DNA from 4 places in the Glutamicibacter sp. NPDC055354 genome. Region 1 is predicted to be linked to each of the others. Evidence: riboswitches for the same ligand, from Rfam matches in the RefSeq annotation. Region 1 holds a riboswitch; each other region holds the start of a gene.
What was found. A riboswitch is a leader RNA that binds a small molecule or an ion and turns the genes downstream of it on or off. The one in region 1 is predicted to bind S-adenosylmethionine.
Positions count from the first base shown of each region.

Region 2: it holds a riboswitch for S-adenosylmethionine, as region 1 does, so the genes downstream of both, ACWICV_RS15515 (acyl-CoA dehydrogenase family protein) here and ACWICV_RS11020 (O-acetylhomoserine aminocarboxypropyltransferase/cysteine synthase family protein) in region 1, are expected to answer to the same signal.
Region 3: it holds a riboswitch for S-adenosylmethionine, as region 1 does, so the genes downstream of both, ACWICV_RS15460 (O-acetylhomoserine aminocarboxypropyltransferase/cysteine synthase family protein) here and ACWICV_RS11020 (O-acetylhomoserine aminocarboxypropyltransferase/cysteine synthase family protein) in region 1, are expected to answer to the same signal.
Region 4: it holds a riboswitch for S-adenosylmethionine, as region 1 does, so the genes downstream of both, ACWICV_RS13575 (acyl-CoA dehydrogenase family protein) here and ACWICV_RS11020 (O-acetylhomoserine aminocarboxypropyltransferase/cysteine synthase family protein) in region 1, are expected to answer to the same signal.

Region 1 covers NZ_JBSHMB010000002.1:169,818-175,662, reverse strand. Annotated here, with positions in the region: gene ACWICV_RS11030 (PhzF family phenazine biosynthesis protein) at 131-445, opposite strand; gene ACWICV_RS11025 (cystathionine gamma-synthase) at 672-1,877, opposite strand; gene ACWICV_RS11020 (O-acetylhomoserine aminocarboxypropyltransferase/cysteine synthase family protein) at 1,874-3,181, opposite strand; SAM riboswitch class I at 3,266-3,356, opposite strand; gene ACWICV_RS11015 (LysR family transcriptional regulator) at 3,586-4,527, opposite strand; gene ACWICV_RS11010 (DUF1852 domain-containing protein) at 4,651-5,643, shown strand; gene ACWICV_RS11005 (methionine synthase) at 5,663-5,845, shown strand, end outside.
Region 2 covers NZ_JBSHMB010000004.1:93,573-99,417, forward strand. Annotated here, with positions in the region: gene ACWICV_RS15500 (ABC transporter permease) at 1-41, opposite strand, end outside; gene ACWICV_RS15505 (aliphatic sulfonate ABC transporter substrate-binding protein) at 111-1,133, opposite strand; gene ACWICV_RS15510 (ABC transporter ATP-binding protein) at 1,221-2,042, opposite strand; SAM riboswitch class I at 2,048-2,149, opposite strand; SAM riboswitch class I at 2,417-2,508, shown strand; gene ACWICV_RS15515 (acyl-CoA dehydrogenase family protein) at 2,524-3,855, shown strand; gene ACWICV_RS15520 (LLM class flavin-dependent oxidoreductase) at 3,913-5,316, shown strand; gene ggt (gamma-glutamyltransferase) at 5,399-5,845, opposite strand, start outside.
Region 3 covers NZ_JBSHMB010000004.1:81,239-87,083, forward strand. Annotated here, with positions in the region: gene ACWICV_RS15450 (hypothetical protein) at 1-128, opposite strand, end outside; gene ACWICV_RS15455 (CoA-binding protein) at 174-668, opposite strand; gene ACWICV_RS15460 (O-acetylhomoserine aminocarboxypropyltransferase/cysteine synthase family protein) at 668-2,041, opposite strand; SAM riboswitch class I at 2,157-2,251, opposite strand; gene ACWICV_RS15465 (histidine phosphatase family protein) at 2,363-2,923, shown strand; gene ACWICV_RS15470 (RNA polymerase sigma factor) at 3,038-3,535, shown strand; gene ACWICV_RS15475 (methylated-DNA--[protein]-cysteine S-methyltransferase) at 3,532-4,161, shown strand; gene katG (catalase/peroxidase HPI) at 4,260-5,845, opposite strand, start outside.
Region 4 covers NZ_JBSHMB010000003.1:56,830-62,674, forward strand. Annotated here, with positions in the region: gene ACWICV_RS13570 (acyl-CoA dehydrogenase family protein) at 1-156, opposite strand, end outside; gene ACWICV_RS13575 (acyl-CoA dehydrogenase family protein) at 185-1,411, opposite strand; SAM riboswitch class I at 1,462-1,552, opposite strand; gene ACWICV_RS13580 (hypothetical protein) at 1,827-2,201, shown strand; gene ACWICV_RS13585 (GntP family permease) at 2,277-3,638, opposite strand; gene ACWICV_RS13590 (CdaR family transcriptional regulator) at 3,930-4,991, opposite strand; gene ACWICV_RS13595 (aldehyde dehydrogenase family protein) at 5,049-5,845, opposite strand, start outside.

The DNA.
Region 1 (5,845 bases):
CATGAATTTCCTCTTCAGCCATGGCGCCAGGGCGAAGGATCTTCCGCCGTCTCGGCTGGCGAACTCCTGACGTGGATGTGCCTGCTCAGAGCAGATGGACGTCGCACTGTCATCAGACTGCCGTTGTGCCTCAGTATAGGATACTGGCCGTTCCTCCGGCCCACACCATCCTGCCCTGGAATCTGACTGCGTGCTCGCCGGACCTGCCCATCAGCGTTCTCCGGGAGGCTCGATAGTTCGCAGGTGTCTTCGCAGTATTGGTGAGCCATTGGACGCCCGAGGCGTTCATCGATCCGCATACCTGATCCTCGAACACGTTGGCTTCAGGGGAGAAAGTGTGCAGCTCGAACGCATGCGGCGATCCCCCGGCGTGCGCGCCGACGGCACCGACCTTCGCATTGGGCAAGTCGGGTTCCAAGGCCTGAACCTCCTCGGAGGAGCCCACTGCACCACGGCCCCGTCCTTGCCATCGCCAACTAATGGATTTCGCGGCATAGGCGGCTCCTCGAAAGCAATCGTCGTGAGGGGCGCAGATCGCGATGCCGGAGATCATTAGGTTGGAACCCAGATTTGCAAGCTTGGAGTGCCCCGGAGGCGCGAATCGCTAAGCGGTGCCGACGTCTTGCACGCGGGCCTTCCTGTGCGGACGGCCCGCGTGCTGCGACGGCAGGTCAGGCGGTAGCCAGGCTGCGGTGCTGGATGCTGTCGGCCTCGGAAGCCTTCGCGGCTGCGGCCAGCCCGCGTTCCAGATCGGCAATCAGGTCCTCGGGCTCCTCGATGCCCACCGAGAGGCGGACCAAGTTCGCTGGAATCTCCAGCGGTGTGCCGATCAGCGAAGCGTGGGTCATTTCGCGCGGATAGCAGACCAGGGATTCAACCCCACCCAGGGACACCGAGAGCTGGAAGTATTCCATGGACTCGGCGAAGGCGCGGGCTGCCGCTTCATCGGAGAGCTGCAGTGAGAGGATCCCGCCGAAACCGCGCTGCTGGCGCTTGGCGAGCTCGTGGCCCGGATGGCTTTCCAGCCCGGGATAGTAGACGCGGGCGACCTCGGGACGGTCATCGAGCCAGCGGGCCAGAGTGGTTGCGGTGGCGCAGTGGCGTTCCATGCGCAGGCCCAGGGTCTTCAGCCCGCGGGCGGCCAGGTAGGAATCCTGCGGACCGGAGACCGCTCCCCCGGCGAACTGCTGGTAGCCGACGGCTTCGGCCAACGATTGGCCGCGGTGCAGGTAGTCTGCCACGATGACCGCCCCGCCGAGAACGTCGGAGTGCCCCCCAATGTACTTGGTGGTCGAGTGCACCACCGCGTGCGCTCCGAAGTCAAGCGGCCGCTGCAGGTACGGGGTGGCGAAGGTGTTGTCCACGACCAGCAGGGCGCCGTGTTCGCGGGCGATGGCCGCCCAGCCGGCCAGGTCGGCGATGCCCAGCAGCGGGTTGGATGGGGTTTCCACCCAGAGCAGCGCGGTGTTCGGGCGCATCGCGGCGCGCACCGCATCCAGATTGGTGATGTCCACCGCCGAAGAGGTGATCCCCCATTTGCCGTGCAGCTTCGAGATCAGCCGGTTGGTGCCGCCGTAGCCGTCGGCACCCAGCACGATGTGGTCGCCTGGCGCCAGTACCGCGCGCAGCAGCGCGTCTTCGGCGGCGATGCCCGAGGCGAAGGCGAATCCGGCGGTCCCGCCTTCCAGTGCGGTGAGCTGCTCTTGGAATCCGTCGCGGGTGGGGTTCGAGCCGCGGGAGTATTCATGCCCGGAACGCAGCACGTTGATGCCGTCCTGGATGAAGGTGCTGGTCTGGTAGATCGGGGGCACGACCGCCCCGGTGTGCGGATCCTTGTGCTGGCCGGCGTGCACGGCCAGGGTGTTGAAGCCGCTCATGCGAAGCTCACTTCCTTGGTGTCGGCGGTGGTTGCGGCCAGCGCGAGATCCAGCGATTGGGTGATGTCTGCCAGCAGGTCGGCTGGGTCTTCCAGTCCCACCGACAGGCGCAGGGTCGAGGTGTTCAGCCCGGCGGCTGCCAGCTGCGCCTCGGAGAGCCGGCAGTGCGTCATGGTGGCCGGGTGGGCGACCATGGTGCGGGTATCGCCCACATTCGCGGCCAGGCTGATCAGCTTGAGCCCGTCAATGACCGGGGAAACCAGGGATGGGTGGGCCAGCTCGATGGCCAGCACGCAGCCGGTGCCCTTCGGCGCCAGCGCCCGGGCCAGCTCGTGGCTGGGGTGCTCGGGCAGCGCGGGGTGGTGGATGGCGGCAATGCCCGGATACTCGGCAAGCGCGTCGATCAGCCGGGCGACGCTGCGCTGCACGTGGGCCGCGCGCACCGGCAGGGTCTCGATGCCTGCAAGGATGCCCTGGGCGCTGGCCGGTGCGAGGGTCGGGCCCAGATCGTGCAGGAACTTGGAACGAACCAGCATCGCGTAGGCCGCCGGCCCGTGGCGTTCAAGCAGCGAAGCGCCATTCAGCCGCACCCGCGGCGCGGCGATCTGCGGCCAGCGGGAGGAATCGGAGAAATCGAAGGTTCCCGAATCCACCACTATCCCGCCGAGCACCGAGCCGTGCCCGGCCAGAGCCTTGGTGGCCGAGTGCACCACGATGTCCGCTCCGAGTTCCAGCGGGCGCACGTTCAGCGGGGTGGCCAGGGTGTTGTCCACCACCACCGGGATGTTGCGCTCGTGCGCGATGGCCGCAATGGCCGGGATGTCGGCCACGGTGCACAGCGGGTTGGAGACCGATTCTAAGAAGAACGCCCGGGTGTCCTCCTCAATGGCAGCGGCCCAGGCGGCCGGATCGGCTTGGTCGACAAAGCTGACGCGGATCCCGAAGTCGGCGAAGGTGTCGGTGAACAAATCCACGGTGCCGCCGTAGAGCGAGGAGGAAGCCACAATGTGCTTGGGTCCCTGGGTCAGGGCCAGCAGGGACAGGGCCACGGCAGCCTGCCCGGTGGCGGTGGCCACCGCGTGGGCCCCGCCTTCCAGGGCGGCCACGCGCTGTTCGAGAATCGCAACGGTGGGGTTGCCGGTGCGCGAGTAGGTGAAGCCGGCCTGGCGCAGGGCGAACTTCTCCACCGCTTCGGCGTGCGATGCGAATTGGTAGGCCGCGGAATTGTGCAGTGGCGGCAGCATCGGGCGGAAGTCTCCGCTCGGGCGGTACCCTGCGTGCACCGCGTCGGTTTCCTGGCTCATGGCTCCTCCTCGATTCTCTGCGAGGGAGTGCACCGATTGGCATCGTGCGGCGGCACGAAGCTACGCAAAAACGCGTTCGGAACTGCTCCATCGTTCCTGGCGGTAGCACCTTTCGGTTTCCCGATGGTTGCTGCGGCGTCTCCGAGCCAGATCTCTCAGCCGCTCTTGATGGGTTGTTCTTCCATGGTTGGCTATCCGCCGCAAACGGTGCAAGCGGTATCCGGCGCCCGGCTTCATACAAGGCCGCCAGGCTTCATATGACTTCTCGTTGTCATGATGACGCGGTGGCCGGCAGCACTTTATGACGCGACCTTTTGAGATGAATCGGCGTGATGCAGGGGTTTTGCTGGAAGTTTGTGACGATGTGCCGGTGCTCGATGACCGGGGGTTACGCTGCTGGCGGCTCAGCCGAGCACTTCTACCCCGAAGCTGGCGACCACCGTTCGCACTTCTTGCAGGTAGCGCTGGGCCTGGTCGGTGAGCGGGATAGCGGCGTGGTCGATCCAGCCGATTTCGATGCGCTCCTCGATGGCCAGCGGGATGGCCACGATGGAGGGATCCAGCTCGTCGCTGATGATGCCGGTGGAGATCGTGTACCCGCCCAAGCCGATCATGAGGTTGAAGATGGTGGCGCGGTCCGAGACCTGGATTTCGCGTTGGCTGGAGCGCGTGGAGAGCACCTCCTCGGCGAAGTAGAAGGAATTATTCGCGCCCTGGTCGAAGGTCAGCCGGGGCAGGTCTTCGAGGTCTTCGAGCGTGACCTGGGTTCGGGTGGCCAGCGGGTTGCTGCGCGAGATGAAGATGTGCGGATCAGCCAGGAACAGCGGGTGGAAGACCAGCCGGGATTCGCGCAGCAGCTTGTCGATGACCTTTCGGTTGAAGTCGTTGCGGTACAGGATCCCGATGTCGCTGCGCAGCGTGCGCACGTCCTCGATGATCTGCTCGGTGCGGGTCTCGCGCAGCGAAAACTGGTATTCCTCGGCCCCGCTGGCCTGCACCATCCGAACAAAAGCATCCACCGAAAACGAGTAGTGCTGGGTGGAGACGCCCAGCAGCCGCCGGGCGGAGGGGCGGCCGAGATAGCGATGTTCAAGAAGCTCCACCTGCTCGAGGACCTGCCGGGCGTAGCCGAGGAATTCGGCGCCTTCGGCGGTGAGCGTTACTCCCCTGGCCGAACGCATCAGCAAGGTGCGCCCCACCCGTGATTCAAGCTCCTTCATCGCTGAGGACATGCTGGGCTGTGCGACGTAAATCAGGTCGGCGGCAGCCGAAATCGACCCCTCGGAGGCCACCGCCACGAAATAGCGAAGTTGCTGCAGCGTCAAACCATTTGTTCCCTGAACCATAGCCAGAGTCTATATGAATCCATAGTTATATCGAGTTACCCGATATCAAGAATCACCCTGCATGATTGACGCATCGACTTCCCCTCGGCCCACCACGGCCCCCAAAGAAACAGATTGGCCATCATGGCAGACGCGTTGACCTTCAGCATTAGCACCACTAAATTCGACGAGAATTACACCCCGTCAGCAAATTCGCGCACCACCACGAACTTCGCCAATTTGGCGCGTGGAGAGCGCCGCGCAGAGAACCTGAACAATGCTCTAACAATGATCAACCGCCGCTTCAATTCCTTGGCTCACTGGGACAATCCCCAAGGAGACCGATATGCGCTGGAATTGGAAATCATTTCTGCCAACGTGCATTTCACTGCCGATAATAACGACCAGAAATTTCCCCTTTTAGAAGTCCTTGAAACCACGATCGTGGATAAACTCCTAGGCACTCGAACCCAGGGAATAGTCGGCAATAATTTTTCGTCGTACGTCCGCGACTATGACTTCAGTGTGGTGCTTCCTGCGCAGAGTCGTGGCGCCGGCACCCCAGTTCTTCCCGAAGATTTTGGCGATCTCCACGGGCAACTTTTCCAGCACTTCCTTAACTCGCAGGCCTATGGTCAGCGTTTTGAGCAGCTACCGGTGATCTGCATCAGCGTCTCGACTTCCAAGACCTATTTCCGCACCGGCAACAGCCACCCAGTGCTCGGTTTGGAATACCAGCAGGACGAAAATTCATTGACCGATGCGTACTTCGGGAAAATGGGCTTGAGCGTCCGCTACTTCATGCCGCCAGGTGCCGTGGCACCGCTGGCGTTCTACTTCCGCGGTGACCTGCTCAACGACTACACCAATCTGCAGCTGATCAGCCTGATCAGCACCATGGAGACCTTCCAGAAGATCTACCGCCCGGAAATCTACAATGCCAACTCGGGAGCGCCTGCCGTGTACCACCCGAGTCTCGGCGCCCAGGACTTCTCCCCTACCCGCGTTTTTTATGACCGCGAAGAACGAACCCAGCTAGGCAAGACCCAAGGGAAGTTCGCCGAAGAGCATTTCATTATTCCGAATCGCGAACTGCTCGATCAGTGGTCTTCCTCCTACCCGACTCCTGTCGCCTGATATTCCGAAAGATTCTTCTATGACTTCCCCGCTTATCCCCACGTCTATTGTCGGCAGTCTGCCCAAACCTTCATGGCTTGCCGAGCCTGAAAAACTTTGGTCCCCCTGGAAGCTTGAAAGCGCGCAAGTGCGCGAGGGCCAGCAAGATGCCATGCGCGCAGCAGTGCTTGAACAGACCCAGCGCGGCATCGACATCATTTCC
Region 2 (5,845 bases), on a different contig from region 1:
GCAAGCAGCCATTTCGGGGCACGCAGGATCGTTGCGGCCATGCTGGCCTTCTGCTTGGCAGGTGTTTGGCTTCCGCGGGTTCCAGCCACGTTAGTGGGACTCATGGCTGGTTACTCTCCGGAGATCTTTGTTGCGTCTGCCTTGACGGCAAACTGGTCATCGATGAGGGTTTCCAGAGCTTCATCAACGGATTCCTGCTCCGAGACATCGCCGCTAGCGACCAGCGTGGGAGCAATCTTGCTCAGGACTCCAGTGAATTTGGCGTCGGGAACTGCCGGAACGTCCAGATTGGAGCGTTCCTCAATGACGGTGGCAGCAACTCCTGGTTCGAGCCCTGCTACGTCGGCCAGGATTTCTGCGGTTTCCTCGGGATTGTCAGCTGCCCAGCCACGAGCCTTTTCGTAGGCATCGACAACGAGCTGGGCGAGTTCGGGGCTCTGCTCAATGAAGTCTTCGCGAGCGTTCAGCGCACCGTAGGTGTTGAAATCCAAGTTCCGGTAAACCAGTTGCGCGCCGTCTTTTTCGGCAGCGGCCATGATCGGATCCAAACCGCTCCAGGCATCAACCGAGCCGTTGGCCAGGGCGGTACGTCCATCGGCATGCTGGAGGTTCTGCAGCTTGATGTCAGCTTCACTCAAGCCCGCGGATTCCAGCGCCTGCAGCAGGAAGAAGTATGGGTCGGTGCCCTTTGTAGCGGCCACGGTCTTGCCAGCGAGATCTTCAACGGACTCGATTTTTGAGTCCCTATCCACTACCAGGGCCGCCCATTCCGGCTGCGAATACAGTGCGATGGTCTTGATGGGTGCACCGTTCGAACGGTTCAGGAGCGCAGCGGAACCGGCTGTGGAACCAACATCGATTGCGTCGGCGCGAAGAGCTTCATTGGCCTTGTTGGAACCAGCGGACTGGATCCATTCGACATTTACGCCCTGCTCCTTGGCGGCTGCTTCCAACCATCCCTTTTCCTTGAGCACCAGGCTCAGCGGGTTGTATGTGGCAAAGTCGATGGACAGGGTCTGACCATCCGAGGAGGCTGTAGCGTTTTCGCCAGCACAGCCGGTCAGGGCAATTGCGCCAACGAGCAAGGCGGCGGCGGACAATGCAGTGCGGCGGGTGAGACGGTTCAAAAGCATGGAGAATCCTAGAATTGTGCGTGCAAGCGGTGTAGGTGAAAGGCAGAGAGGCCGCCGAATGGTTCGGGCCCCACGGCGTGCCCGGGACTAATGGTTGGTTGGGTCGACGCCGAGCAGGCGCAATAGGTGCAGACGATCTGCAACGAACTTTTCATCGGTATGCCGGCGTGGATGCCCAGCTGAGATGGACAGATCTTCGATGACGCCCGCTGCACTATGCCCAGCGCCTCGCCCCAGAACAATCACGCGGTCAGCCAAAGTCAACGCCTCGTCCACATCATGGGTCACCATGAGAACGGTGGTGGGGAACGATGCGTGAATCGAGAGCAGCAGATCCTGCATCTTCAAGCGTGTCAGCGCATCGAGGGCTCCGAAGGGTTCATCAAGAAGCAATACACCCGGGCGCCGAGCCAGCGCGCGAGCCAGCGAAACCCGCTGCGCCATGCCTCCGGAGATCTCTCGTGGGCGCAAGCTGGCTGCATGGCTCAGACCGGTCAGCTCGATCAACTCATCGATCAGCGAGTTGCCGGCGCGCTTATCGGTTTCCGGTGCCAGGCCTAGTGCAATGTTCTGGCGAACCGAGCGCCATGGCAGCAGCCGGGGCTCCTGGAAGGCAACGGCGCATAACTCGTTGATGCCGGTGACCTCGCGGGTGCCGGTGCGGATGGTGCCGGTGGTGGGGTGGTCCAAGCCCGATACTGAACGCAGCAGCGTGGATTTTCCGCAACCGCTGGCTCCAAGAATGGCCACGACTTGACCTGCTGGAATTTGCAGGTTGATATCGGCCAGGACGGTGCGGCTTTCCATCTTGGTGGTGAAGGTCCGCGACACGTTGCTGAACTGCACGTCCAGGGCGCTTGAAGCTGAGACAACGGGAGCTGCCTCGGGCGCTGCAAAGGAAAGAGTCATGTTCATCTCCATCGGTCCTGGCGGTAGCACCGGCCTGCAGAGCAAAACTCCAAAGGTGGTTGCTGCGGCGTCAACGAGCCAGATCTCTCGGCCGCTCGGGATGGTTACGTGTCCATTACAACGAGTCGAACGATTTGAACGCAAATCTCGCGTAATATGAAAAAATCTTCGACAACTACGTCACATTGCCCAGAAATTTCGTTATTTATTTTATTGCAGGCCGGTTTGCTCGACATTAAGCAAAACTTTGCAACTCATCTTCGGCAGGACACGGATTAGGCTGTGAAATTTGAAGATGGGCACTGCCGGCACTGGGACGAAATGTGACTTCGCGGGTTGGAATCACCGGTTTATTACCGTTACAAATGAATTACGACCCATCCAGAGCGGCTGAGAGATCTGGCTCCACGACGCCGCAGCAACCACCCCAATAGCGGGACGGTGCTACCGCCAGGACCGATGGAAAGAATTGAGAACCCTGATGCCTATTGGTGAATCGCACAATGCCCTCGGACTGGACTTCAACCAGCTCAGTGACCCTTCGCAGGCCACCGCAATGGGCCTGGACAAGTTTGAAGAACAGTTGCCGACTAGGCAATTGCTGAAAATCACCCCCGGACCAAGTGCGGATGAGCAATACGACCGGCTGGCCGAAATCTTCCGTCCCGTTTTTGCGCAGATCGCCGCAACCGCCAAGGACCGCGACTTGAACCGCGTGCTTCCTTTCGAGCAGGTAGGCCTGCTGAATCGCGAGCGGTTCGGTGCGTTGCGCCTTTCCGTTGCCGATGGGGGCTACGGCGCACGGCTGGTGGATGTCTTCCGCTTGCTCATCGAGCTGTCCGAGGCGGACTCCCACGTAGGCCAGCTGTGGCGTGCACATGTCGCATTCGTCGAGAACGTCTTGGCGCTGGAGGACGAAGAGCTGCGCAAGAAGTGGGTCGCTCGCATCGCTGCCGGGCAGATTATCGGCAACGCCTACACCGAACGCGGTGGCAACGCCCTGGGCACCTTGAACACCAAGGCCAGCACCGTGGACGGGCGCTGGGTGATCGACGGTGAAAAGTACTACTGCACCGGCACCATTTTTGCCGACTGGACCACCGTTGCCGTGGCCCACCCGGAGCTCGCCGGCCGCCAGATCGCCGTGGTCTCCACCCAGCGCAGCGGCGTCAAGATCCTCGACGACTGGGATGGATTCGGCCAGGGGCTCACCGGAACCGGCACCACCGAATTCCACCAGGTCCCGGTGGATTGCTTCATGCCGCAGCAGACCAATGACTCCGAAGCGGCGATCTTCCAGCTGGTGCTCATGGCCGTGCAGGCCGGCATCGCCCGCGCCGCGCTGAACGACCTGCGTAGCGCGGTGCAGGCGCGCACCCGCATCTTCACCACCGGAACCGGGGTGCCGGTATACCAGGAACCCCAGGTCCTCCAGCTGGTGGGCGAAGTTTCCGCGGAGTCCTTCGCTGCCGACTCCGTGGTGATCGGCGCGGTACTCGAAGTTGAAGCCGCCTTGGGCGACCCGGGACTGAACGACGAAGAACGCTACGCAGTATGCGAGCTGGCCGCCAACCGCGCGCAAACCGTGGTGCAGCCACTGGCCATCGGCGTGACCAGCAAGCTCTTCGACGGACTGGGAGCCTCGTCCACCAGAAGCGGCTGCAACCTGGACCGGCACTGGCGCAATGCGCGCACCATCGCCACGCATAACCCGGCGATCTACAAGGCGCGCATCGTCGGGGACTACGAGATCAACGGTGTCCAGCCGCAGCGGCTGTCCGTCACCGGCGAAGATTCAACCCAGCGGGCTTGAGGGCCTGCGACGCAAACCAGCAACTTTCCACGATTACCGACCTATGGGGGCAAAGCCATGAGCGAGAACAAGCGCGAGATCTTATTCAACGCATTCGACATGAACTGCGTGGTGCACCAGTCGCCGGGCCTGTGGCGCCATCCGCAGGACAAGGCCTCGACCTACAACACCCTGGGCTACTGGACCCACCTGGCCAAGGTGCTGGAAAAGGGGAAGTTCGACGGGCTGTTCCTTGCTGACGTGCTGGGCACCTACGACGTGTACAAGGGCACCAACGTGACCCCGCTGGGCTCCGGCGCGCAGGCACCGGTCAACGACCCGATGATGCTGGTTTCCGCCATGGCCGCTGTGACCCAGAACCTCGGCTTCGGCGTCACCGCAGGTACCGCCTATGAGCACCCGTACGCTTTCGCCCGCCGCTTGGCCACCTTGGACCACCTGACCAACGGCCGCGTGGGCTGGAACGTCGTCACCGGCTACCTGCCATCGGCGGCCCGCAATATGGGCCAGGAAGACCAGATGGAGCACGACGAGCGCTACAACCACGCCGATGAGTACCTCGAGGTGGTCTACAAGCTGCTCGAAGGCTCGTGGGAAGACGACGCGGTGCAGAACAACAAGGCCACCGGCGTCTACACCGACCCGGCCAAGGTGCACCCGATCGAGCACGAGGGCAAGTACTTCAAGGTCCCGGGCATCGCCATCACCGAGCCGTCCACCCAGCGCACCCCGGTGATCTACCAGGCCGGCGCCTCCAAGCGCGGCACCGAGTTCGCCGCGTCGAACGCCGAAGCGATCTTCGTCAATTGCCCCACCCGCGACCTGCTGAAGGAAGCGGTCAGCAAGATCCGTGACGCTGCCGAGGCCGCCGGGCGTGGCCGCTACGACATCAAGGTCTTCGCCATGCAGACCATCATTACCGCCGAAACCACCGAACTGGCCCAGGCGAAGTTCCAGGACTACAGCTCCTACGTGGATATCGAGGGGTCGCTGGCACTGCTGTCCGGCTGGACCGGCATCGACATGTCCGTCTACGGTCCCGACGATGTCATCGGCGACGACGTGAAGTCCAACGCCATCCAGTCCTCGGTGGAAACCTTCAAGAAGGCCAGCGGCGATACCGGCAAGCCGTGGACCATCCGCCAGCTGGCCGAATGGATCGGCGTGGGCGGATTCGGCCCGGTCTCCGTTGGTTCCGGCGCCGAGGTAGCCGAGAAGCTCATCGACTGGGTGGACTACACTGACGTGGACGGCTTCAACCTCGCCTATGCTGTCACTCCGGGCACCTTCGAGGACATCGTCGAGTACGTGGTTCCCGAGCTGCAGGCGCGCGGGGTCTACAAGACCGAATACACCGAGGGCTCGCTGCGCCACAAGATGTTCGGCGCCGGCGACCGCGTGAAGGACACCCACCGCGCAGCCCGGTACAAGATCTCCAACCGGATGGCCGCGCAGGCCTAGGCGCATCGCCTGCTAGCGCAGCAGACAGCGGCCCCCGGCACCTTCGAATGAAGTTGCCGGGGGCCGCCGTCTGCCTGCGGGCCTATTCGGTTGGCTGCAGCACCATGGCTGAACCGCCGCCGCGCCTCGTGGGCTCGGCCGCGGCGGTGAGTGTGCCGTCGGCAGCGATTTCCACCGCTTCAACCGCCCCGATTTCCGCCTGCGGAGTGAAGGAATCCCCAGCTGGCGCGAGCTTGTGCCCGAAGGCTTCGAGCGCCGAACCATGGGCTTGGATGAACTCCGGTTCCGCGGTGACCACTGCCGTATTGCGCTGGGAAGCACGTGGAGCGGCGATGGCTTCGCTGATATCCATGCCCAGATCAATGCGGTTCACCAGGGTCTGCAGCACCGTGGTGATGATGGTTGAACCACCGGGGGAGCCGATGGCCAGCACCGGCTCGCCGTCCTGCAGGACAATGGTCGGAGCCATCGAGGAACGCGGGCGCTTGCCAGGTTCAATGCGGTTCGGATCCTGCGGGTCGTACACCGT
Region 3 (5,845 bases), on a different contig from region 1:
TGGGCCAATTGCGTCGACCATGGTTCGGCAGAGGTCTTGTTCTTCCTTCGGAATGCTCCGTGCAAAAGTTCAGCGTCGTTGACCAAACCGGCCATTTCCGGGGAATTGCCGCAGAAAAATGGGTGCATGCAACGCAATGTTGCATGCACCCATTTCCTGGAATCTTGGACTCCCTAGGCAAGTACCTGGCGCTTGGAGGAAATGACGCCGGTATTGAATCCAGCCAGGCGCAGGCCGCCGTGGAAGCGGGCGTGCTCGATCTTCACGCAGCGGTCCATGACCACATTCATGCCCGCGGCCTCGGCGCGCCGGGCCACTTCCTCGTGCCAGGATCCCAGCTGCAGCCACAGGGTCTTCGCGCCTACGGCCAGGGCCTCGTCCAACACGGTAGGCAGGTCATCGTGCTTGCGGAAAACCTCCACCAGATCCGGGGTCTCCGGCAGATCGGCCAGCGACTTGTACACCGGCTGGCCCAGGATCTCATCGATTACCGGGTTGATGAAATACACCTTGTACTTGGAGGAGGAGAGCAGGTAGGTAGCCACAAAATAGCTGGCGCGCGATGGCTTGTTCGAGGCGCCGACAATGGCGATGGACTTGGTGTCACGCAGGATCTCCAGGCGCTGTGCGGCTCCCGGGCCTTCCCAAGCGGTATCAACGGCAGTCATTAGATTGCTCCCTTCGAAGCGGTTGGCAATGCGCAGGCGGAACCGTCGTAGGCCGGTGCCTCGAACCCTGCGGCGGAACCGGCAATCGCTTCCTGCGAAGCGGCCAGCGCCTGGTCCAGATCCCAGAGGATGTCCTCGACATCTTCCAGTCCTACCGACAGGCGGATCAAATCTTCTGGCACGCCAGCGGAGACCAGCTGCTCGGCGCTCAGTTGCTGGTGGGTGGTGGAGGCCGGGTGCAGCACCAGGGTGCGGGCATCGCCGATGTTGGCCAGGTGGCTGGCCAACTGCAGGGCTTCGATGAACTTCGAGCCGGCTTCGCGCCCGCCCTTCACCCCGAAGCTGAAGACCGAGCCGACGCCCATGGGCAGCAGCTCCTTGGCCTGCGCGTGCTGCGGGTGGGATTCCAGGCCGGCATAGTTCACGTAGGTCACGCGCTCATCGGCCTGCAACCAGGCAGCGACCTGCTTCGCGTTGGACAGGTGGTTGTCCATGCGCTGCGGCAAGGTCTCCAGGCCCTGCAGCAGCTGGAATGCGGACTGGGCCGGCAGAGCCGGTCCGAAGTCGCGCAGCTGCTCGCTGCGCAGCTTGGTCAGGAAGCCGTACTCGCCGAAGTTGTCCCACCAGGAGACGTTGCCGTAGCTGGCAACCGGTTCGGTCATGGTGGGGAACTTGCCATTGCCCCAGTTGAACTTGCCCGACTCGATGACCACGCCGCCCAGGGTGGTGCCGTGCCCGCCGATGAACTTGGTGGCCGAGTGGATCACGATATCCGCGCCGTGCTCGATAGGGCGCAGGATGTACGGGGGAGTGAGCGTCGAATCGACTACCAGCGGGAGATCGTGGCGGTGCGCCACCTCGGCCAGGCCCTTCAGGTCAGCGATGTCGCCGGACGGGTTGGCCACCACCTCGGTGTAGACGGCCTTGGTGTTTTCCTGGATCGCCGCTTCGAAGTCGGCGGGATCATTGGAGTCGATGAAAGTGGTGTTGATGCCGAAGCGGCGCAGCGAGACATCGAGCTGGGTGATGGTGCCGCCATAGAGCTTCGAGGAAGCCACAATGTGGTCGCCTGCCTGGGCCAAGGCCGCGAAGGTGACGAATTCCGCGGCCATGCCCGAGCCGGTGGCTACCGCTCCGATGCCGCCTTCCAGCGAAGCCATGCGCTCTTCGAAAGCCGCTACGGTCGGGTTGCCGATACGCGAGTAGATGTTGCCGTACTTCTGCAGGGCAAAGAGGTTGGCCGCATCGTCAGCGTCCTTGAAGACGAACGAAGTGGTCTGGTAAATCGGCACTGCGCGTGAGCCATGCTCGGCATCGGGGGTGCCTCCGGCATGCAATGCTCGGGTGCGGAATCCAAACTTGTGATCTGCCATGGTGGCTTACGACTCCTTGTCGATTGGGGTTTCGCGGGCACCGCAGGGCGGGCCGCGATCGAGGCAGGAATCCCGGAATCAATGTCGCTTCCTGCTGTGGTCCAACGGGTAGGCGGCTGCATCGTTTCTGGCGGTAGCACCGTAACCACCGGATGTGGCAGGTTGCTGCGGCGTCATCGAACCAGATCTCTCAGCCGCTCGGGATGGTGTAATAATCTTCGCAACATGACCGTTCGTGACCCAACTATGAGTCGTAACGTTGCGTATTGGAGCTGTTATCGGAGATTCTTCGATACCTATTACCCCGGTTAGGCTGGAGTCATGGATACTTCGCTGGCACTGGTGCGACACGGGCAGACCGATTGGAACCTTGCAGGGCGCCTGCAGGGGCGTACCGATATCCCGTTGAACGATACCGGGCGCGAACAAGCTCGCGAGGTCGGGCGCCAGCTCATCGGCCAGAACTGGTCGCTGGTACTTGCTTCGCCCTTGGAACGTGCCCGGGAAACTGCCGCGCTGATTGCCCAGCAGATCGAGGCCGAGACGGGGAACGCTGTTCCGGAACTCATTGAACGCGGCTTCGGCCCGCTGGAAGGCCGGATCATGGCCGAGGTCAGCGAAGCGGAATCGGCTGCTGCCAAGGACCTGCGTGAGCCGCGTGCCCAGATCTTGAGCCGTGCGGTGCCAGCGCTGCTGGACTTGGCCAGCAGGCATGCCGGGCGCAAGGTCATGATTGTCAGCCATGGGGCCACCATGCGCACCATCCGTGACGCATTGGCCGGAACCACGGATCCCCAAGGCGTGGAAAATGGCGAAATGCTCCACTTGGACTTGATCCGCCTTGAGCAGATCGCCAGCGAATTGGATCTGATGGCATTCTAGGAATCCATGGGGTCTCTGCGTGAAGGAAATTTTTTTCATTCACGCCTCACAAAATGGTCTCCTCGTACGTTTACATGGTGAGAAGCCATGAAGGCGCAAAATGCCAGGAGATCCATGCAAGCACCGTTCGAGCGGATAGTCCAGGACTATGGACTGAACGTCCTGCGCGTTTGCCGTGCCCTGCTTGATGAGCATCGCGCGCAAGACGCCTGGTCCGAAACGTTCCTTGCCGCGCTCAAGGCGTACCCGCAATTGCCTGAAGACGCCAATGTCCTGGCATGGCTAGTGCGTATTGCCCGGAACAAAGCCATTGACGAGTTGCGCAGGAACAAGCCGGAAATCCTCATCGGCCAAGACGTGGACAGCCTGGCCCCATCGGCCCAACGGCCGGATCTGCAGTTGGAGAACCTGCAGCTGTGGCATGAGGTGAACCAGCTTCCTGGCAAGCAGCGGCAGGTGGTGGCCTACCGCTATCTGGGCGGAATGAGCTACGCGCAAATTGCCGGAATCCTTTCCGGCACCGAAGCTGCCGCCCGGCATTCGGGCGCCGATGGGATCAAGAATCTGCGGGCCCGGATGGATGACCAAGAACTATGGAGGGAGCAGCCATGAACGGAATAAATTATCGGCAGCAGGCTACGGCCGCTGAAGCGCAAATCCTCGACTCGCTGCAGGGCCGGCTCGTTGAGCGGGCCCGTGCACGGGAACTTGTTGATGTTGCCTATCGCGTGGTCGATAGCCCCGTGGGGGCCTTGCTGCTGGCCAGCACCGATGCCGGGCTGGTCCGGGTCGCTTTTGAATCCGAAGGCCATGACCGGATTCTGGAGGTGCTCTCGGAAAGGCTCAGCCCGCGGATCCTGCGCGACAAGTCGAGCCTGGATGGTGCCGCCCGGCAACTGGAGGAGTATTTCGCGGGCCAGCGGCATGGCTTCGATCTTCCGGTGGACTTGCAGCTCTCCACCGAGTTCCGCCGCCAGGTGCAGCTGGAACTGGGTCATATCGATTACGGGCATACCCTGAGCTACGCCCAGCTGGCGCAGCAGATCGGCAAGCCGAAGGCGGTGCGGGCCGTCGGTTCAGCCTGCGCCACCAACCCGATTCCCATCGTGCTGCCCTGCCATCGGGTGCTGCGCACCGATGGTTCATTGGGCGGCTACCTGGGAGGCTTGGAAGCCAAGTCCGAGCTGCTGAAGCTGGAGAACCCGGACTTCGCCAGCGGCGCCGCGACGCTGTTCTGACGGGCAGCTCCCGCATGAAACAAGTGCTGGGCTGCTGCCTCCCTTGCGGGAAGCAGCAGCCCAGCACTAATTGCTACGGGCTCGCGGCCCAGCAGCTGCTACTTGCTGCGCAGTTCGAAGCGATCTGCGTCCATGAGCTTGGCCCAAGCGGAGGCGAAGTCATTGACGAACTTCTCCTTGGCATCATCCGAAGCGTAAACCTCGGCCAGTGCACGCAGCTCGGAGTTGGCACCGAACACCAGATCCACGCGGCTGCCGGTCCAGCGGCCATCGGTGGTGGTGTAGGTCTGCTCGTCAGCGGATGGGGTCCATTCCAACCCCAGCTCCAGCAGGTTCGCGAAGAAGTCGTTGGTCAACGCGCCTGGGGTGTCGGTGAAGACGCCCAAGTTGGAGCCGTCCCAGTTATTGCCGATGACGCGCAGTCCACCGAGCAGTACGGTCGCTTCCGGTGCCGAGAGGCCCAGCAGATTCGCGCGGTCGATCAGCAAGTACTCGCTAGGCAGCTTGACGAAGCCCGAGTCGTAGTTGCGGAATCCGTCGGAAACTGGTTCCAGCCATGCGAACTGGTCAACGTCGGTTTGCTCCTGGGTTGCGTCTACGCGGCCCGGGGTGAATGGAACCTCGACCTGCTGGCCAGCTGCCAGGGCTGCCTGCTCGACTCCGACGTTGCCGGCTAGGACAACGACGTCCGCGAAGGAAGCCTTGATCCCGGAAGTGGCGTTGAAGTTGTCAACAATCTCTTCCAGCTTGGCAATTACCGGTTTGAGCTGCTCAGGCTGGTTCACGCTCCAGGAGACCTGTGGTTCCAGGCGGATGCGGCCGCCGTTAACGCCGCCGCGCTTATCCGAGGTGCGGAAGGTCGAAGCGGCCTTCCAAGCCGTGGATACCAGCTGCTGGACGGTCAGTCCCGAATCGTTGATCAGGGCTTTAAGTGCGGCAACTTCAGTTGCACCCAAGGTGGTCTGCGGAGCTGCTGGCAGTGGATCCTGCCAGAGCAGGTCCTCAGCAGGAACCTCTGGGCCGAAGTAGCGGGACTTCGGGCCCATGTCGCGGTGGGTCAGCTTGAACCATGCGCGGGCGAAGGCGTCTGCGAACTGGTCTGGGTTCTCCTTGAAGTTCTTGGAGATCGGGCCGTAGACCGGGTCGAAGCGCAGGGCCAGGTCGCTGGTAAGCATGCGTGGCTCGCGGTGTTCCAAGGTCTCGAATGCAGGCTGGACCAAGCCGGCTCCGCCATTGTTGACCGGGCGCCACTGCTTGGCGCCTGCTGGGGATTCGAACAGTTCCCATTCGTAGGCGAAGAGGATGTGGAAGAACTCGTTGTCCCAGCGGGTTGGGTGGTAGGTCCAGGTGACTTCAAGACCCGAGGACACGGTGTCCGCGCCCTTGCCGGTGCCGTGGCCGTTCTTCCAGCCCAATCCCTGCATTTCAAGCGGAGCTGCTTCTGGATCCGGGCCGATCTTGTCATCGGCATGCGCGCCGTGGGTCTTGCCGAAGGTGTGGCCACCGGCGATCAGCGCGACGGTCTCCTCGTCGTTCATGCCCATGCGGCGGAAGGTTTCGCGGATGTCTACGGCCGAGGCCAGCGGATCCGGATTTCCGTCAGGACCCTCAGGATTCACGTAGATCAGGCCCATCTGCACTGCTGCCAGAGGAGCATCCAGGTCTCGCTTGCCGGTGTAGCGTT
Region 4 (5,845 bases), on a different contig from region 1:
CGCGCCAAAGCCAGCAGCGGCCAGGTCCGCGACCTGCTGGTAGGGCAATTCGCCGGTGCGGTCGCGTTCAGCTGCACCCTGCGCAATGCGCGCGAAGAGCGGTGCGAAGCGGTTTTTGAGGCCTGCGAGTCGATTGCCAGTTGCAAGTACAGTCATCGTTCAGTCCAATCCGGGAGAAGTTTTCTTAGGTGTACAGCGAGAGCGGCTGGGACTCTCCGCGCAGGAAGTAGGCGCCGACCTCGATCTTCTTGTAGTCCACTGGGTCGTGCAGCGAATGGGTGCGCACATTGCGCCAGTACAGGTCCAGACCCACCGAGTTCGCAGTCGAAGATGAACCGGTCACCTCGAAGATCCGGTTCGCCACATCCACTCCCACCTCAGTGGAGACCACCTTGGCTTCAGCAATTTCCACGGCCAACGCCGCTCGTTCGGGCTGGGTGACTTCCCCGGCCTTCGAGAGCAGGGCATCGAATTTCCGGCCCAGCTTCTCGGTCAGCGCCGCCACTGCTGCAGTGCGGGCTTTGAGCTCTCCGACGGTGCGCTGGAAGATCGGGTCCTGCGAGTAGGTCTCTGCCTGCGAGAACAGCCAGGCGTTCTTGCGGCCCAGCAAGATCTGCTTGCCGCGCTCCAGTGCTCCCTGGGCGATGCCCAGGTAGAAGTTGGCGAAGGCCAACTGGATACCGGGGGTAAGCAGGGTGGAGACCGGTTCATCGGTGACGAATCCCAGCAAGTCCCCTGCTTCGAGCCGCACGTTGTGGAACTTCAAGGAATTCGACGCGCTCAGCCGCTGTCCCAGGTAGTCCCAGTCGTCAACGATTTCCAAGCCATCGATATCGCGTGGCAGAACCAACGCGAGAATCTGCCCGTCGTATTCTCCGCCCTGGACCAGCGCGTTGATGACGATGACCTCGCCAACACCGGAACCCGTGGAGAATCGCTTGGCTCCATGCAGTCGGTAGCCGTCCCCTTCGGCGCTCAGCGTCAAATCCGGATCCACTGGATTCACCGAATCGCCCCAGAGCCAGCCACCTTCCACGGTGCGCTGCCACCATGCCCCTTGGGCTTCTGCCGGGGCATAGAACGCAATGCCGGACTGGTTGATGTAGTGGTAAGCCAGCAACTGCGAGATGGATCCATCAGCTGCGGCCAGTATGCGGACAACTTCGAAGGCCGTTTCCCAATGGGCTCCGGCTCCGCCGAATTCTGCAGGCACTAAGAGATTGAGCAACCCGGCTTCGCGCAGCAGCTGCACTTCGGCGAAAGGCTGGGCGTTCTTTCGGTCGCGTTCGAGCGCGTCAGCCGCCAGCTTGTCAGCTACTTGCTGGGCGACGTCGCGCCAATGAGCCAGTTCAGCTTCATCAGCAGTGCCGGTGTAGGGCACGCGCGGCAATTGGGTATCCAGTACAGTCATCTTCGTTCTCCTCTTGGGCTATGGATTCCGAAGGATGCAGAAAATCTGCGGATCCATCGAACCTGGCGTTAGCACTACCTGCGGAGTGCAGGCTTGCTGCGGCGTCTCGGAGCCAGGCCTCTCAGCCGCTCTGGATGGGTTGTGCTCCGAGTCAAGCATTGCTGGCAGGTCCTCGGGAAGGGCGCTGTCATGCGGAGGAACAGCAGGACAAAATACGTCATCTTCGCGCCTTCGCCCTGCCGGAAAACGGGCGGATAAGACGTCATATGACCTTCGCATGACGCAATTGGCATGCTGGAACTGGATTTCAAAGGCGTTCCCCTAGGCATCGATTGGGAACACAGCGTGGATCAGGGCACTTCCATGCGACCGCATAGAATGGCCATTCAAGATCAATCGGCAGAAGAGGCGGCAAGTGGATCCAGCAGGCGTGATTGCCTTCATGTTCGGGTTGCTGAGCATAACGCTGGTCGCAGCGTTCCTCGCCCCAATGGCACGGGACCGGAAGCTCGCTCGCAATGCGGCGATCGGCATCAAGACGCGCCACACCTTGGCCAGCGATGGGGCCTGGCTCGCCGGGCATCAGCAGGCTGCGCCCCTGCTTGCCGCGGCTTCCTGGGCCGGTTGGGCGGCATTGGCCAGCGCAGCAGTTCTCTGCCTGCTGGGCCAATTCGGTTTCTCCTTCGCCGCGACCGGAGCCGGCTACCTGGCCGCCATCGCGTTGCTGGTGATCTCGACTGCCACAGCGAATAAGGCCGTGCGGAGCTTCCCGGCGGCAGGCCTGGGCTAATCCAGCACTGCTTAAAGCAACGGATCGCGCCATCTGCCGATGGCGCGATCCGTTGCTTTCTTGGAAGCCGTGCTGCTAAAGCAGTACGGCTCCCAGGACCAGTACAGTCAGGAACCCCGCGGTGCCCTGGATGGCGGTAGCCACGCTCAGGGTCTTGTAGGCGGTGATCACCGGAATGCGGCTGAGCTGCGAGACGACCCAGAAGTAGGAGTCGTTGGCGTGCGAGACAACCATCGCACCGGCGCCTACTGCCAATACGGATAGCACCATGCCCAGCTCCGAACCCAATCCCAGGGAGCCGAGCATCGGAGCGACCAGCGCGGAAGTGGTCACCATAGAGACGGTGGACGAGCCCTGGGCGGACTTCAGCGCAGCGGCGATCAGGAATGGCACAGCCAGGCCCAAGCCCAGTCCGCTGAGTGAATCCGAAAGAATCGTGGTCAGATCCGACGCGGCCAGGACCGCGCCGAAGCCGGCGCCGGCACCGGTGATCAGCAAGATCGGAGCAGCGGTGCGTACAGCTTCGTTCATCTGCTCATTGAAGACCGCCAGCTTGCTGCCACCGCTCAAAAGGAAAGTCGAGGAGATCAAGCCGAAGATCAGCGCAATAACCGGCGTCCCCAAGAAGGAAAGGATTTCCAGGGCAGTGCCTTCGCCCATCGGGTGCGAGGGCAGCTTCGCAATGGATGCGACACAGATCAGCACCAGCGGAACCAGGATCGGCATGAAGGCCAGCGCCGGGCTGGGCAATTTTCCGAAGCTTGCACGCAGCTGCTCATAGTCGAGTTCGGAGATGTCATTGTGGTCGTCGCTTGGCAACGGGGTCCATTGGGACTTGTTGAAGCGGCTGGCGTAGGCCAAGCCAGCAAGTGCCGAGATGGCCGCAACGGGCAATCCGACTGCGATGATCAAGCCCAGGTTATCGGCAATGCCGATGCTTTCGGCCGCGGCCAGCGGGCCCGGAGTTGGAGGCACCATGGTGTGGGTCGCGTACAGGCCGGTCATCAGGGCGATGGAAGTTGCCAGCCCGGAGACCCCGGTACGCAGGGTGATGGCTTTGCGCAGCGAGTTGAGCACCACGTATCCCGAGTCGCAGAAGACCGGAATGGAAACGATGTAGCCGATAATCGATAGCGTGAGGTTGGGGAACCGGGTACCGAGGACCTTGATCAGCGCATCTGCCATGGAGATCGCGGCGCCGGATTTCTCCAGGATGACACCGATCATCGTTCCGAACAGGATCACCAGTCCGATATTTCCCATGGTGCTGCCGAAAGCCGTGGTGACCGTCGAAGCCACGTCGGCCAGCGGAATCCGGTAGGCGAAGGCCGCCAGGATAGCGGCGCCAACGAGGGCGAGGAATGGGCTGATCTTCAGGCGTGCTGTGACCATCACGATGGCCACAACAAGGATCAGCAGAACAAGCAGTTCGTACACGGCGGGTTGGCTCCTTTGCCAATATCGGTAGTTCTCTGCGTCCAGCCCGCAATGGCTCAACGGGTGGACCAGCCCTATCGGCAAAGCCGCTCAAGGCTTTGCCCGTTGGGCTAGACGCCACCGTGCCACCCCGGTTTCGGGCGCAAAGATCGATCATCCTGCCAATACTAGGAAAAGTGACCCCGAATACCTATGGGCACACGACCATATTTGCCTGGGTTCGAAAGAGCCAATGTGTGCAAACATCCCACCCTTCCCAGCCCCGGCGCCAGCTCCCCTAGTTTCCAGGGCCTAGAAAACATGCAGCTGGCCCAAGGCCACTCTCGCGTAGATGGAATGCTGGAGTTTCAGGGATTCGCTGGACCGCCGAATATCGACGCCGCTGACCTGGCTTATCCGCTCAAGTCTTTGCACCAAGGTATTGCGGTGAATATGCAGATCCGTGGCCGCTTGGCTCATCGAAGCAGCTGTCGCAACGACCAGCAGGGTTCTGGCTTGTTCCTCATTGAGCTGCATCGCTGGAGCAGCTGCATGGTCCAAGCTGCGGGCTGGGGTGCGGGCGATAGCCACAGCAATTTCCCGGCTCCACATGCGGCGCCGCGCGTGGGATGGCACGAGTGCCGGATAGCCCACCAATACGCGCAGCACTTCGGTTTCGGCCATGAGATCCTCGGCCTTTTCGACAGGCGCGGAGACCAGGAAACGTTCCTGGCCCATGCGCTCGGGAGCGAAAGCTGGCTCGCTGGCAGCGCAAAGCCTCCAGTACGCGCCGGAAAGGCTAATCCATGACGTGCGGTGATGATCCTTCGCCGGCTCTTCGAGCGACGGATCCCCCACGCTTCGGGGCAGCCAAGCTTCAATGCATTTCGGCCCGCGCAAACCATGCGCTGCGAGCGAGCGGTCGATCACTTCAGGCGCAACGCGACCGGCGATCAACGCAGAGATAATGTCGCGGGCTTCGGTCTCGCGCCGCGCGCTGCGAGAGTGCTCGCGTTCCTGGGCGAAGAGCAATTGAACGGTCAATGCAATCAGGCCGGCCAGCGGTTCCACCTCGTGGGGAGCTCCGGTCACGCCCACAACGCCGCAGAGCTGGTCGTTCAGCACCAGCGGCACATTGACCCCGGGCTGGGTTCCGGCCGAGCCGTCGGCCTGGTTGACACGGATGATGTTGTTGCGGCGGATCGCCTCTGCGCTGCCGTCGTGGTGGGTACCGATACGCGCAGCATCCGTAGAAGCAATGATGACTCCGTGAGCATTCATGATGTTCACATTGCGGTTGATGGTCGGCGCAATCGTGTCGACGACTTTCTGCGCCAACGCGCTAGCCAGCCGGGGTTGCTCCTTTTCGCTCATGAGCTCATCCTATCGGCCCGGGACTGCGCAAAGCAGTCCCGGATTAGAACATTGCCGCTAGTCGAGCTTGACGGTGACCGACTTCAGCGAGGTGTAGGCCTCGATGCCTTCACGGCCATTTTCCGCGCCCCACCCCGACTGCTTGAATCCGCCGAACGGCATGTTCGCATCCATGCCGGCACCGGTATTCACCCTGACGTTGCCGGCCTGGATTTTCTTGGCGAAGGTCAACGCGCGGGAAATGTCCTGGGTGAAGATCACCGAATTGAGGCCGTAGTCGGTGTCGTTGGCCCGGCGCAGCACCTCAGCCAGCGAATCCTCGTCGCCGAAGGTGCTCACCGAGAGAACCGGCCCGAAGATCTCATCCTTGGCGATGGACATGTCCGGACTGACATTTTTCAGCACGGTCGGCTGCACGAAGAATCCTTTTCCGCCTTCGGCCAAGCCACCGGCAACGAGTTCCGCGCCATCAGCGATGCCCGCCTCGATGTACCCCAGCACGCGCTCGCGCTGCACCTGGGAGATCAGCGGGCCCAGCTGGGTTCCTTCTGCCAGGCCAGCGCCCAGCTTGAGGTTCTTCGCGAATCCGGCGATGCCTTCGATGACCTGGTCTGCGATGTCTTCGTGGACATACAGTCGCGACCCTGCCGCGCAGACCTGGCCGGAGTTGCCGAAGATGCTCATGGCCGCGGCCGGAATGGCCTTGTCCAGATCCGCGTCGGGATAGATCACCACCGGGGATTTGCCGCCCAGCTCAAGGCTCAGCCGCTTGAGATTGCCCGCTGCCGACGCCAGCAGCTTCTTGCCTACCGCGGTGGATCCGGTGAAGGAGAGCTTGTCAACATCCGGATGGT